4 linked regions of the Prochlorococcus marinus XMU1405 genome follow. The protein of the gene in region 2 binds, or shares a complex with, the protein of the main gene of each other region. Links are inferred from orthologs where the notes say so. Each region holds a gene or a part of one and is shown on either strand. Other genes may lie near its edges.

Evidence for each region.
Region 1: the proteins of accD (region 2) and HA148_RS02780 are in contact, whole or in part, in a solved structure (PDB 8UXZ), measured with the Escherichia coli proteins. The link is inferred for Prochlorococcus marinus XMU1405 from one-to-one orthologs.
Region 3: the proteins of accD (region 2) and accC are in contact, whole or in part, in a solved structure (PDB 8UXZ), measured with the Escherichia coli proteins. The link is inferred for Prochlorococcus marinus XMU1405 from one-to-one orthologs.
Region 4: the proteins of accD (region 2) and accB are in contact, whole or in part, in a solved structure (PDB 8UXZ), measured with the Escherichia coli proteins. The link is inferred for Prochlorococcus marinus XMU1405 from one-to-one orthologs.

Annotation. Positions count from the first base shown.
Region 1 is NZ_JAAORF010000001.1:480,993-484,782, reverse strand. What follows is about bases 362-3,354. They hold HA148_RS02780 (acetyl-CoA carboxylase carboxyltransferase subunit alpha), read right to left. Parts: upstream 2,366-3,354; coding sequence 1,358-2,365; downstream 362-1,357. Other genes in these bases: HA148_RS02775 (long-chain acyl-[acyl-carrier-protein] reductase), read right to left, coding at 2,369-3,354; HA148_RS02785 (SDR family oxidoreductase), read right to left, coding at 649-1,383; folE (GTP cyclohydrolase I), read right to left, coding at 362-495. In the rest of the region: more of folE, read right to left, coding at 1-361; more of HA148_RS02775, read right to left, coding at 3,355-3,409; HA148_RS02770 (aldehyde oxygenase (deformylating)), read right to left, coding at 3,518-3,790. UniProt on the Escherichia coli protein: Component of the acetyl coenzyme A carboxylase (ACC) complex. First, biotin carboxylase catalyzes the carboxylation of biotin on its carrier protein (BCCP) and then the CO(2) group is transferred by the carboxyltransferase to acetyl-CoA to form malonyl-CoA.
Region 2 is NZ_JAAORF010000002.1:104,758-108,374, reverse strand. The notes cover bases 1-2,820. They hold accD (acetyl-CoA carboxylase, carboxyltransferase subunit beta), read left to right. Parts: upstream 1-879; coding sequence 880-1,761; downstream 1,762-2,820. Other genes in these bases: HA148_RS04060 (Gfo/Idh/MocA family protein), read left to right, coding at 2,158-2,820; HA148_RS04065 (hypothetical protein), read left to right, coding at 1,763-2,155; HA148_RS04075 (phosphoribulokinase), read left to right, coding at 1-740. In the rest of the region: more of HA148_RS04060, read left to right, coding at 2,821-3,255; fba (class II fructose-bisphosphate aldolase), read left to right, coding at 3,348-3,617.
Region 3 is NZ_JAAORF010000001.1:65,989-69,728, reverse strand. The notes cover bases 543-3,485. They hold accC (acetyl-CoA carboxylase biotin carboxylase subunit), read right to left. Parts: upstream 2,718-3,485; coding sequence 1,368-2,717; downstream 543-1,367. Other genes in these bases: HA148_RS00315 (glycosyl transferase), read left to right, coding at 3,064-3,485; HA148_RS00330 (YggT family protein), read left to right, coding at 1,045-1,350; psbX (photosystem II reaction center X protein), read right to left, coding at 770-955; HA148_RS00340 (Ycf66 family protein), read right to left, coding at 543-689. In the rest of the region: more of HA148_RS00340, read right to left, coding at 1-542; more of HA148_RS00315, read left to right, coding at 3,486-3,740. UniProt on the Escherichia coli protein: This protein is a component of the acetyl coenzyme A carboxylase complex; first, biotin carboxylase catalyzes the carboxylation of the carrier protein and then the transcarboxylase transfers the carboxyl group to form malonyl-CoA.
Region 4 is NZ_JAAORF010000001.1:26,150-29,844, reverse strand. The notes cover bases 310-3,207. They hold accB (acetyl-CoA carboxylase biotin carboxyl carrier protein), read right to left. Parts: upstream 2,063-3,207; coding sequence 1,556-2,062; downstream 310-1,555. Other genes in these bases: HA148_RS00125 (peptidylprolyl isomerase), read left to right, coding at 2,666-3,207; efp (elongation factor P), read right to left, coding at 2,062-2,622; pdxA (4-hydroxythreonine-4-phosphate dehydrogenase PdxA), read left to right, coding at 545-1,579; HA148_RS00145 (SDR family NAD(P)-dependent oxidoreductase), read left to right, coding at 310-522. Also shown: more of HA148_RS00145, read left to right, coding at 1-309; more of HA148_RS00125, read left to right, coding at 3,208-3,695. UniProt on the Escherichia coli protein: This protein is a component of the acetyl coenzyme A carboxylase complex; first, biotin carboxylase catalyzes the carboxylation of the carrier protein and then the transcarboxylase transfers the carboxyl group to form malonyl-CoA.

The sequences.
Region 1 (3,790 bases), on a different replicon or contig from region 2:
AAAAACCCAATCAGCAACTCTCGCAAATTTTGAAAGTCCTATGACTTTATTTCCAGGTTTTATACCTATCCAACATTCTCCTAGAATTGGAACTAGGTGATGTGAACATGCAGATCTGACCGAAATTGGACCAACTGTATAAATTTCATCAAGATTCTTGTCATTTGGGAAACTTGTAACTTTAGGTTGTTCATGATATCTACCTTTAAAAACTTCATTTAGATACATTTTTGATACTCTTTCAGCAGTTTCTTGAGTATTATGATCATTCTCAACATCAATTACGAGGGACTTTAGTAAGTCTTTAACTCTTGAGGCTATTTCTTTTTCTAAAATTTCTAATTCACCAGGATTTATAAAATCAGAAATATTATCGTTAGCACTAAATCTTGTACCAGAACTCTTAATTCTGTCTCTTATAATTTCAGAAATTAGTTTATTAGTAATCTGGTCGTCAAAGTTTCTAATATTATCGTTGGGTAATGTAGAGGTCATAAAATTCTAAACAGAAAATTGTATGCAACTTAATTAACTGTATCTTCCAAAAGCTTAATTGCTCATATACTATATCACATTCTCTTGTTTAATCGGGCTCAAATAGCACTAAAAAAAATCACTGTTTTAAGATCAATCAGATAAACAGAATGTTTAAAAGGCTCCGCCAGAAGGCATCAAAGTCAAGTCTTCGATCAATTGTGATTCAGGTTTTTGAGCCATGTAGAGAATAGTTTCTGATACCTCTTTTGAGGAGAGCATAGAAGTTCTATCAAAATCAGAATTTATTGATTCGGAGTCCCAAAGAGGAGTATTTACTGAACCAAGCGTTATTGTGCATGCTCTTATTGAATTAGACCTCTCCTCCTCCCTAAGGCATTTAGTAAACATAGCTAGTGCAGATTTTGAAACACAATAAGCTCCCCATTGGGGAAATGCATTATAAGAGGCATGACTACTGACATTAATAACTAAACCACCATGTTTTCTCATTTCAGGAATTATTAAACTACAAATTTGAAAAACACTTGTGAGGTTTATTTGAATAGTTTGTTCCCATTGACCTAATTCCATTTCAGCTAAAAGGCCATTAAATGCGCAGCCGGCATTATTTATCAATACTGAAGGGCACCCATACTTCTCAATTGCCTCATTAACACAATGCTCTATTTCTAGAGGATTAGATAAATCACATTTTACTAGGTTAATTTTTGATTTAGTGGTCAACAGTTCGCTCTTTAGTTTCTCCATTAAATCCATATTCCTGGAGAGTAAAATTAAATCCCAGCCAGCATTGGCAAAAGTAATTGCGGTGGATCTACCAATACCTTTCGTAGCACCTGTTATAAAAGCTAGTTTCAAGTTATTCAGTTTTTGGGGGGATTTCACTATAAATCTCTTCAATATTATTTGCTTCGATAAATTTACCTAAAACCCTAAATTTTTTGTATCTTTCCTCAATCAATTCTTCTTTAGGCATTTGCAGTAAAGCGTTAAGGTGTTTCTCGATAGCCTCTTTTAGTGTGTTGCCAGCATCTAAAGGAGCCCAATTATTCCCACCAGAAGGTTCTGATAATACCTCGTCTATTATACCTAATTTAAGTAAATCTTTACCTGTGATTTTAAGTGCTGATGCTGCTTCTGGCGCCTTCGCAGCATCTCTCCACAAAATTGATGCACATGCTTCTGGACTAGCAACTGTATAAACACTGTGTTCAAACATTAGTAACCTATCGGCAACACCTATTCCAAGTGCTCCTCCAGAACCTCCTTCTCCAATGACAGTAGCCACAATTGGAACTTTAAATCCAAACATCTCTCGAAGGTTTCTTGCAATCGCTTCACCTTGACCTTGCTCTTCAGCTTTTAAACCAGCATAAGCTCCAGGAGTGTCAATAAATGTAAGAATTGGCAAAGAAAATCTATTTGCATGCTGCATTAATCTAAGAGCTTTTCTGTAACCTCCTGGTTTTGCCATACCAAAGTTTCTTACTACATTTTCTTTTGTGTCCCTTCCTTTCTGATGCCCTAACATCAATACTGGTCTATTATTTATCGAACCTATCCCCCCAATAAGTGCCATATCATCGCCACCATTTCTGTCTCCATGTAATTCTATCCAGTCATCACAAAACATTTGAACAAAATCCAAAGTACTAGGTCTTTGAGGATGTCTAGCTACCTGAATCTTTTGAGCAGGGGTGAGAGATTTAAATATTTCTTCTCTTCTCCTTGCAGCTAAGGTTTCAAGTTGCAGAAGCTGTTGACTAACATCAACTTCTGAATCTCGAGCTAATTCTTTAATTTGCTCTATCTGCTTCTCAAGTTCAACAAGAGGTTTTTCAAAATCAAGGAGGTAACGTTTAGCCATAATTTAAACAGTTAATACGTTAGGCTGCTTATCAAGTCCAATTGCAGAAAAACCATGCTTTAAAGATGCTGCTCCAATAAACTCCATCTTTTCAAGGGAAATATTATTTCTTCCCCAACTAAAGTTTGTATGACACTTTTCAAATTCTAAAATCATAGCTTCTGCAAAGCAAGCAAACATCTCTCGCTGAGGGTTTCGCATTTCTGCAAGTTCCATCATATTCCAACCAATATCATTGAAAAACTCTACTATACCTCCTTTTAAAACATGAATATTTTCACCCTGAAATTTCTCATCAAGATTTTTGGGGTATCCGCCATCAATCATTAAACATGGTTTTTTTAAGTTATCTGTATCAATTCCAATGGTTTTAGGCATACTTGCAACCCATACAACAATATCCGCCTGAGGCAATGCCTCATTTAAGCTTGTTACGGTTCCACCATCTAATTCTTTTTGTAACAGTGCTAGTGGTTCTTGTTGTCTTGCTACCATAAGAAGTTCTGAAATCCCAGTTTTATTGATAAGCCATCTACAAACAGCACTACCAATATCGCCTGTAGCTCCAATTACAGCAACAGTTGCTTTTTTAAGGTCTATCCCAATGCGAGGCGCATTTATTTCTAGTTGCTTACAAATAACCCAGGCGGTATGAGTATTGCCAGTAGTAAACCTTTCCCACTCTAATGAAGTATTTCTAATTTGTTTATGCTGTAGAAGATTAAAATTCTCAAAAATTATAGAAGTAAATCCTCCTAAAGCGGTAATGTTAATCCCTTTTTTCTGAGCTAGTTCCATAGCATTTAGTACTTTTCTTCTAGCCGTTTTAAATCTAGAAAGCATTTCAGGAACAAAGCACGAATCAATATAAGAACCTTCAATAGATATTCCAGTAGCACTCTTAACTTCTACATTTTCAACAAGCTGAGGAGGAGCAGTACACCAAACATCTAAGTCGCCATCAGCAATATGATCAAAGCCTAGCATCGAAGCTTTTCTTTTTGCATCTTCAAAACTGGTTGAGTGGCCTATTAACCCAAACATTTAAAATTTATAAATGGTTTCTATACAATGTTATGAACAATAGCACAGAGGTAACTACTTAAATAGGATTGATTAATTATTAAAAGTCTTAATTAATTAGAAATGTAATTAGACGATAGCTGCCATAGCCATTCTTGCAATTTCTCTATTATCTAGACCTATTTCCATCAATGTATCTTGATAAGCAATCATAAATTCTTCCATTAATTCTTCTCTGTCCATAGCTAAAACTGATGCGTCATCTGCTACTTCATCTAACATCTTTTTAATTAACGGAAGATTAACCTTATTAGCTTCCATTAATTCCTCTTTACAAGTAGATAGATTCTCTTTAAGCCACTCTTGACCATAATTTAAATGAAGGTATTCATCTTTAACCAC
Region 2 (3,617 bases):
AAAAAGCGATGGCAGAGGCTCTTTCAAAAGGTGAAAATTTCTCTCATTTTGGTCCAGAGGCTAATCTTTTTGACAAGTTAGAAGAACTTTTTAAAATCTATGGTGAAACTGGAGGAGGAAAAAAAAGATATTATCTACATAGTCTTGAAGAAGCAGAAGAACATAATACAAGACTTGGTACATCCCTAGAACCTGGGCAATTTACTCCATGGGAAGATATTCCTGAGGGGACAGACGTACTTTTTTATGAAGGTTTGCATGGCGGGGTAGAAGGTGATGGATACAATGTGGCATCCTATGCTGATTTACTTGTTGGCGTTGTTCCGATAACAAATTTAGAGTGGATTCAAAAAATCCATAGAGATAACGCAGAAAGAGGTTACTCAGCGGAAACCATTGTGGATACGATATTGAGAAGAATGCCTGATTATATAAATCACATCTGCCCACAATTCAGCAAAACCGATATTAATTTCCAGAGAATTCCCACAATTGACACTTCAAATCCTTTTATATGCAGAAATATCCCAACTCCCGATGAGAGCTTTGTGATCATACATTTCAGAAAAGGGGCAAGAGAGAAATGGGGTATTGATTTTCAATACTTGCTTGGAATGATTAATGATTCATTCATGTCAAGTCCAACAAGTATCGTTGTAAATGGTGGGAAAATGGGTTTCGCAATGGAACTAATTCTTACTCCAATAATTCATAAAATGATTGAGGAGAAAAATAAATAATAATTAATTTCGATTATGAACTCAAATAATTAAATTTTTAACTTTGAGGAGTTTCTAATTTAGAAAATCTCAAATATTTATATATCTTTCTTGATAAAAGTACCTTACTTAGATTTAAATAGAAAAAACAGGTAACGTTGTGTCATTAATCGACTGGTTTGCCGCAAGGCGTAAAGATCAATTTGTTGGGAAAGTTTCCCAAGATACTGACGAAGGAGATGGTTTGTGGGTTAAATGTTCAGAGTGTTCGCAAGTAGCCTATAGAAAAGACCTAATTTCAAATTTCAATGTTTGTAGTAATTGTGGTCACCATAATAGAATTAATAGTGATGAAAGGATAAATATAATTGCTGATAAAAATTCATTCAAAGAATTTGATATTTCACTAAGTCCTACAGATCCTTTAGGTTTTAAAGATAGAAGGTCATACGCTGATCGAATTAAAGAAAGTCAAGCTGGTACAGGTTTAAGAGATGGAGTCGTAACAGGTATCTGTTCTGTAAATTCAATGCCTTTAGCATTAGCTGTTATGGATTTTAGATTTATGGGAGGATCCATGGGTTCAGTAGTTGGCGAAAAAATTACAAGGATAATTGAGAGAGCAACTTTAGAAAATTTTCCAATACTTATTGTTTGCGCATCAGGAGGAGCAAGGATGCAAGAAGGTATGTTAAGTCTCATGCAAATGGCAAAAATATCTGGAGCACTAAAAAAACATAAAGAAAAAAATCTTCTTTATATGCCCTTGTTAACTCATCCAACCACTGGAGGGGTAACAGCCAGCTTTGCAATGTTGGGTGATTTAATTTTGGCGGAACCTAAAGCTCTTATTGGTTTTGCTGGAAGAAGGGTTATAGAACAAACATTAAGAGAAAAATTACCCGATAATTTTCAAACAGCTGAATATCTTCTTGAGCATGGTTTTGTTGATGTAATAGTTAAAAGGAAAGATCTCAAGGATACTCTGACTAAAATTTTAAAAATTCATGGTGTAAAAGAACTTGTAAAAGCAAATATATAAAATGAGAATAATTTCTAATTTATTTTATTTTTCTTTAAGCCTTTTACTCTTTATTTTAAACTTTTCCTCCTATTCATATGCGATAGGAAATGTTGATTGGGTTCTCCTTAAAGAGAATGATGATGGGAAAGAATGGCTTGATAAAGGGAGTATTAAGCCGCTACCAAATGGTGAAATAAGTGTATTAACAAAATTCTTTAAAAATCCAACTAATTCTGATGATGATGGAGAATTATCACTTTATGTAATGAGAATTAATTGCAATGAAAAAAAGTTCAAAGATACATCAATAAATGGAATTCCTCAATTCAATTCAAAATGGCAAACTTCTAATAATGATGAACTTATAGATGTTGTTATTGAAAATAGTTGTTCAGAGTTTATTAATGAATAAGAATGAATACTAAAAATAAAAAATTAAAAATAGCAATCGCTGGACTAGGGTTTGGCAAAAAAGTACATTTAGAAGCGTTAAAAGAGTCGGATTATTTAACGCCAGTTGCTATTTATCATTATGACAAAAAGCAAAAATCAATTTTAGAAAAAGAAACTGGATTAGAGTTTTTTCATGATTGGGAAGACTTAGTTAAATCTCAAGAAATTGATGGGATTATTATTGCCACCCCTCCTGAATCAAGATTTAAGTTAGCAAAACAAGCTCTTGAGAATAATAAAAATTTGCTCCTTGAAAAACCCGTTTCAATATCCTCCTCAGAAATTGAAGAGCTTCAGAGAATATCTTTGATTAATAATTTAAGCGTATGTGTTGATTTTGAATACAGAGCAGTACCTCTTTTCCTTCAGACAAAAAAACTTATTGATGAAAATATCTTAGGAGATATATATTTAGTCAAATTAGATTGGTTAATGGGCAGTAGATCCGACCCCAAAAGATCCTGGAATTGGTATTCATTGGAAGAAAAAGGTGGAGGAGTTATTGGCGCTTTAGGTACTCATGCGTTCGATATGTTGAATTGGTTTTTTGGAGAAGCAATAAACGTGTCTGGAAAGTTAGCAACATCAATAAAAAAAAGACCTTTACCTAATTCATCTGATTTAAATGATGTTACGAGTGAAGATGTATGTTTAGCCAATATAGAAATATCAAACTTCAGCTCGAATCTTATTCCATGTCAGGTATCTTTATCATCGATTTCTAAAAACGGTAGAGGATTTAGTTTAGAAATATATGGAAGCGAAGGTTCACTTATTCTTAAAAGCGAGAACCAAAAAGATTATGTCCATGGTTTTAATTTGAAATATTCAAACAGCAAAAATAAAATACAAAATCTAACTGCAGAATCAAGTTTTAATTTTGAAAAAACATGGACTGATGGGAGGATAGCTCCAGTTTTGAGAATTCAAAATTTATGGGCTGAGAGTATTTTTAATAAAACACCTATCATTCCAGGCTTATGCGAGGGACTTGCAAGTCATAAAGTTTGCGAAGCTATAAGAGAATCGTCGAAGAGCGGGTTAAATATAAAAATATAGATTTTGTATATCTAATTACGTGACATTTGATCCCTCTTTGTACTAAACTCGCGGAAACAAGTGCTTTGTATAGCATCTAACTTATTTTAATTATGGCCCTCGTTCCACTAAGACTACTTTTAGATCACGCTGCTGAGAATGGTTACGGTATTCCAGCTTTCAATGTTAATAATCTTGAGCAAGTTCAAGCAATCATGGAAGCAGCATATGAAACTGATAGTCCAGTTATCCTCCAAGCTTCAAGAGGGGCAAGAAATTATGCAGGGGAAATTTTCTTACGTCATCTAATCCTTGCTGCTACAGAAACATATCCAAATATTCCAGTTGTAATGCACCAAGACCATGGTAATGAGCCATCAACA
Region 3 (3,740 bases), on a different replicon or contig from region 2:
ATATTATCTTGTTTAGAAACTGTACGATTCATTCTGGGTCTAGACCCTGTTTTAACTTCATCGCGAGATAAATTTCTTCTTTCACCAAAGTTATTTGTTTCTGGTTGTTTACTATTTCTATCTTCAGAAGTCTGTCTTCTTCTCCTTCTTATAGGTTCGTCATTTTCAAACTGACTTATTTCTCTTGTAGATGGCCTACTTCTACTTGCTGCAGCAGAGGGTATCGCTCTAGAAACATTCCTCCTACGAGATCTCCCCTCCATATAGTCTTCTTCAAATTCATCTTCTTGAGGTTTAAATCTTCTGGAAGGTCTTTCAGATTCTTCAAACCTATCATAATCGTCATTAAATCGGCCTCTAGAATTTCTGGGACCATCAGAAATAGGATCATCATCAAAATAAGATGATCTTCTAGCTTGATCAGTAGCAACTCCCCTCAATCGCACACTTTCATATGCGAAAAAAACTGTAGTTCCTGCAAGTAAAAACTGACCAAACTGAAGGATAGGATCTAACCTCCAGCCTTGAAAAAATAATATTCCTCCACACAAAAGTCCAATTGCTGCGAAGAAAACATCATAATCCCTTGCCAAGGCAGGCTTAAAGGACCTCAAGAAATAAAGGCCTCCTCCACATACTGCGAGAACTATACCAACAATACTGGCCCAATTGAGACTAGCATTGACCACATTCTTTCTCCAAAAATTTATTTTTTAAAGGGTTACTTATATCCCTTATATATATAGTGTACTTAAAACTTCTACAAAAACTAGCGTCTTCCGGTAGAAGTACGATCGAGAGAATCTTTCTGGCTAACAAAAATCAAAAATGCAGTGGCTGGAATAACGATAAGTAAGGCAGCCGCAATAAAACTACCTATCATTCCAACTGCTGAATTATTTGCAACTTCAGCAGAAAAATCTGCGGCTAGTAATAAATTTGAGATTTGAAACACTTTTTAAATATTAAATTCTCAATTTATAATACGAATTAAATACGTTTCAATGGGTTATTTATTAAGATGAGTTAAATAATTGTGATTTCTTGCTTGTAAACTCTCTTCAAATTTTAGATATTAGTTTAGGAATTTCTCTTTCATATCTAACTATAGTTTTTCTAATAAGATTAATACTTACTTGGTACCCAAAAATTGATTTAAATAAAGGTTTATGGTTATTAATTTCAATACCATCAAGCTCTATTCTTAATTTAACAAGAAAACTAATTCCTCCTATTGGAGGTGTTGATGTTGGACCCGTAATTTGGATAGGATTTATAAGCTTTTTAAGAGAAATTTTAGTCGGTCAGCAAGGGCTTATAAAACTTGCATTACATACACATATTTCATAGAAATAAGTAATTATTTCTCAGTAATTTGGCAATAATTCTTCTTCTACATATTTAGTATGAATCTTACCCTGCTTAAATTTAGATTTATTCAGTAAAGTTAGATGAAAGTTAATTGTTGTAGGAATACCAGTGACCGCACATTCATTTAAAGCCCTATTCATACGTTTAATTGCAGTATTACGATCTTTTCCCCAGACTATTAATTTACCAATTAATGAGTCATAGAAAGGAGGTATTTCATAGCCTGTATACACATGACTATCCACCCTTACACCAGGGCCACCTGGAGGGAGCCACCCAGTTATTTTTCCAGGTGATGGTCGGAAATTGTGAGAAGGATCTTCAGCATTGATTCTACATTCAATGGCATGACCGTTTAAATGGATATCATCCTGATTAAATTCCAAGTTTGCTCCGCTTGCGATTTTAATTTGCTCAGCTATTAAATCTACTCCTGTAACCATTTCAGTAACAGGATGTTCAACTTGAATCCTAGTATTCATTTCCATAAAATAAAAATTATCATCATCATCAACTAAAAATTCAACTGTCCCCGCTCCTTCGTAGCCGATACTTTTTGCAGCAGCAATAGCTGCGTTCCCCATTTTTTTTCTTAGCTCAGGGTTAATTGCAGGACTGGGAGACTCTTCTAGTAACTTCTGATGTCTTCTTTGAACTGAACAATCTCGCTCTCCTAAGTGAACAACATTACCCGACCTGTCAGCCAAAATTTGAATTTCTACATGTCTTGGCTTCTTTATAAATTTCTCCATATATAAACCATCATTACCAAAAGCTGCTTCTGCTTCGCCTTGAGCTGCTTTAAACATTTTTTCGAGATTATTAGAGTTTTCAACCAACCTCATACCTCTTCCACCTCCTCCAGCAGTCGCTTTAATAATTACCGGATAGCCAATATCATCTGCCAATTTATAAGCCTCATCAACATTTGATAACAAGCCTTTACTGCCAGGTACTGTGGGAACTCCAACTGCTTCCATAGTTTCTTTAGCTGTAGATTTATCTCCCATAGATCTAATAGCTTTAGGAGATGGACCAATAAAAACTATGCCGTGATCGTTACACATCTCAGCAAATTTATCATTTTCCGCAAGAAATCCATAACCAGGATGAATAGCATCAACTCCTCTTGATGTAGCAGCAGCAAGTATATTTGGAATATTTAAATAACTCTTATTACTTAATGAATCTCCTACGCAAACCGCCTCATCAGCAAGCTGAACATGCAATGCTTTTTTATCTACAGTGCTAAAAACTGCAACTGTTGCAATGCCTAGTTCTCTACAACTTCTGACAATTCGTAAAGCTATTTCTCCACGATTAGCAATTAAAACTTTTTCAACCATTGTGAAAATAAAATTGAAGAAATGAAATGACTTAAAATAAAAAATTATTTGCCAAAGTATTCAACAAATTTTTTTAGTGATCAGAGGACATTTTTTACAATACAACCTAAAACGTTATATATGTATAAATATTTGTTTTATGCAATAGAAAAATTATTCATGATATTCAAAAATACTCTTTTCGAACTAGATCCTTATTTCAGTCAATAATGTATGATATTTTTAAGGTTTAGGTATCCCACGGTTGCTGAAAACCCTTTGCGGACGTGGCGGAATTGGTAGACGCGCACGTCTAAGGAGCGTGTGGCTTCGGCCTTGCGAGTTCAAGTCTCGCCGTCCGCATTTAATGTATTCTGGTTTGACTGCAATGAAAAAAAAATCAGTTGCAGTAGTTATAATTTCCAATGGTCCTGGTGAATTAACCACATGGGTAAATCCTGTAATAGATGAGCTTAACAAAGTAAATAAATCACTACGTGATGACGATAAACAAGAATTCACTCTTAGGTTAGTCCTTGTTCCTTGCCCAAATGCCACTGGTAAAGAATTTTCAGTTGCAAATTCATGGAATAAATTCGAATTAATTACAAAATCCAAAAGTTTTTGGAAATTATTAATAAAGCCACATTCTTTTGCATATTGGCCAAAAAAAGGGGTAGTTATTTTCCTTGGTGGGGATCAATTTTGGAGCATTTTATTAGCTAAAAGATTAGGTTATTTAAATATCACATATGCTGAATGGGTTTCACGATGGCCTAAATGGACCAACGCAATAGCTGCTATGAATGTAAAAGTAAAAGAGTCAATACCTAAAAGATATAAATATAAATGTAAGGTCATTGGCGATTTGATGGCAGATATCAAACTTAATAGCGAAATATCATTAAGAAATAAAGAAAAACATCATATTGCATTGTTGCCTGGTTCTAAGAAAGCAAAGCTTTCTGTAGGAATTCCTTTCTTCTTAGAAGTTGCAGATCATATCGCTGAAGAAAATCAAAATATAAATTTTATAATTCCCAT
Region 4 (3,695 bases), on a different replicon or contig from region 2:
TCTGAGATAGATGAGCCTAATCCTTTTCAAGAAAGAAGTTTTAATAGATTAAATTGCGAAAAAAAATGGATTGAATCTAGCTTGCCCGTGCAAATTTTTAGATTACCGGGTATCTATGGACCTGGAAGATCAACATTTGAAGCAATCAAAAATCAAAAAATTCGAGTTATTTTAAAAAAAGCTCAAGTATTTTCAAGAGTTCATGTAGCTGATATTACACATGCAATTATTTATTTACTACAAAATAAAAATTACTTAAAGTTTCACCAAATAATTAATATTGCAGATGATAAACCATGTTCTCAGATAGAAGTTATTCAATATTGCTACGATTTACTTGGTTTAAAAATGCCAAAGCCAATATTGTTTGAAGATGCAAAAGATGAATTATCACCTATTGCTCAATCTTTTTGGATGGAAAATAGAAGAGTATCGAATAAACTTTTATGCGAAACACTCGGATATAAACTAATTTATAAAAACTATAAAATGGGCTTAAGAAATTGCTATTTAAATAGTTAAAAAATAAATTTAAAAACTTTTTATGATTTTTCAAAATACAAATAAAAAATTAAAGGTAGTATTAAGCGTCGGAGATGAGTCAGGCATTGGACCGGAAATAATCTTAAAAGCACTTTTTTCTAATGAAATACCAGAAAATATTGACTATATATTAGTTGGATCAAAAAAAAATCTACAAAATACATTTACACATCTTAGGTCCTTAGGATTAGAAAACCTTGCAAATCCTGATAATTTAAAGATACATGATCTCGAAATTTCTTCATCTGATAATGACCCTAAATTAACTCACGGTAATTCAAGTTTTTATTACCTAACAAAAGCAATAGAAATTGTAAAACAATATCCCAATTCAGCACTTGTAACTGGACCAATTTGTAAAAAATCATGGTCTCTAGCAGGTCATTTCTTCACTGGTCAAACCGAAGTACTAGCAAAATCTTGTGGAGTAAAAAACGTTGGAATGTTGTTCACAGCAAAATCACCAATTACAGGTTGGAGATTTAATACTTTACTAGCTACAACCCACATAGCCCTTTGTGAAGTCCCCAAGAAATTAACTACAGAATTAATTCACTCTAAATTAGATCTTTTCAAAGATTTTTGTAATACCTATATTGATAGACCCACTTTAAAAGTAGCCGGATTAAACCCTCATGCCGGCGAAGAAGGTATCCTAGGCCATGAAGAACAAGACTGGCTTAATGATGCATTACTAACATGGAAAGAGAAAAATAAAAATATTAAATTATTAGGCCCTTTATCACCAGATAGTTGCTGGAATTCTTCCGTAAAAGCCTGGAATGACAAAAATGCTGAAAAGCATGATGGCATTCTTGCTATGTATCATGATCAAGGTTTAATACCAATGAAAGTAATAGCTCTTAATTACTCAGTTAATACCACAATCGGTTTACCTTTTATAAGAACATCTCCGGATCATGGAACGGGATTTGATATTGCTGGTAAAGGAATTGCTCAATCACAGAGTATGATTGAGGCTATAAAGGCTGCTATAGAAATGACTAACAATTCAAGACTGCTTAACACGCATTAAAACTTGACCAAATTCAACGGGTGTCCCATTTTCGACAAGAATCTCTACTATTTCAGCATTAAATTCAGATTCAATTTCATTCATTAACTTCATTGCTTCCAAAATACAAATAGTTTGACCAACCTTAACGTTATTTCCTACTTCGACAAATGGCTCCTCGTCAGGCGCTGCAGCCCTATAGAATGTTCCTACCATAGGAGAAGTAATTTCGACAAGGTCAGAACGTCCTAGGGGCGCTACCTGAGGCTCTTCAGGCTCATTAACGATAGGGATATTATCATTAATATTTTTTTTGTTAGCAATAGTTTGCCTGTCAAATGAGGTATTAGGAACTAAATTATTAGTAACTTGGTTCTGATCAAATAGATTCCTTTTTATTTCGAGTTTAAAATCTTCTCCCTCTAGAGAGAACTCTTGTATATCACTTGTAGAGATTTTCTCTATTAAGCGATTTAAGTCTTCATGATCTAATTTCATAGCCATTAATTTTCACGTCCAAGATAACTGTCATTACGAGTATCAATCTTAATCATTTCTCCAACAGAAATAAATAAAGGAACCATAACTTGAGCACCTGTCTCCAGAATAGCTGGTTTAGTACCGCCACTAGCAGTATCACCTTTAACTCCAGGATCAGTCTCTGTAACTTTCAAAGTAATAGATATTGGAAGTTCTACTTCTAAAACTTTACCATTATGAAAAATTACATTAACCTCCATTCCCTCTTTTAAGTACTTTGCGCCTTTACCGATTTGTTCCGAGGTGAGTCTTGTCTCTTCAAAACTTGTCATATCCATAAAAACATAATCACCAGACTCCACATAAGTATGTTGCAGGTTAGACTTCTCTAGGATAGCCTGCTGTACTGATTCTCCGGCTCGAAAAGTTTTTTCAACCACGTTGCCGCTTTGAACTGATTTTAATTTTGTTCGCACAAAAGCAGAACCCTTACCAGGCTTGACATGTAGAAATTCTACAACACGCCAAACTTGCCCATCAATTTCGATGGTTGTACCTGTGCGAAAATCGTTACTGGAAATCATTCCTGTATTACATCCCCAAGGATCATAAACCTGCAAGAGTGCTATGCAAAAATTCTTATCAAATCAGAACAAACTTTTCTTAATTCTATCAATTGTATTTTTACAGTTTTTTCTCTTCAAACCGATTCAAGTATTAGCTGATTTACCTACTGGAAATGCAGTAAAAGACCCTAATGCAATCCTCAGAAACGCACTCCCTATCAAGCAAGTTGAATTGCAAGAAATTCAACACAAGTTGGAAGAAACTAGTGACCTTGTAAGAGGAGGAAGATGGCCCGCTCTTACGAAAACTGTTACAAAATGTCAATCTTTACTAAAAAAATACCAAAGTAAAATTATTAAAGAATTACCAAATGATAAAAAGAAAATTGCAGAAAAAACATTTTTAGAGCTCAAAGAAAATTTTGATAGCCTTCAAGATTACGCCAAAGCAAAGGATAAATATTTATTTATAGCGACCCGGAGAGATGCTTTAGATAAAATAGGTGGACTAGAAGAATATTTTCTACCAAATGAATTTCCATACTCTATTCCCCAGGAATTTGATAATTTACCAAGATTACTAGGCAGAGCAAAAGTCAATATAAAAACCTCCAAAGGAGATATGCAAGCTATTGTGGATGGATTTAACGCTCCACTTACAGCAGGAGCATTTATAGATTTATCTTCAAAAAACTTCTATAAAGACTTACCTATAAACAGAGCAGAAGAATTTTTTGTACTGCAAACAGGTGATCCAATAGGTGAAGCTATTGGTTATGTAGATCCTGAAACAAACGAAGAACGTCACGTACCCTTAGAAATTAGAATTCCTGATGAAAAGGATACTTTTTATAATCAAACTTTCGAAGATTTAGGTTTTTATACAGAGACTCCAACCTTACCTTTTGCAACACTCGGAACTCTAGGATGGTCCCATTCGAATACCGCAGTTGATGATGGTTCGTCGCAGTTTTTCTTCTTTTTATATGAGGCAGAATTAAATCCAGCAGGTCGCAATTTAATTGACGGAAGGAATGCTGCTTTTGGTTACGTTGTAAATGGATTTGATGTATTAGAAGAGCTTACTAAAG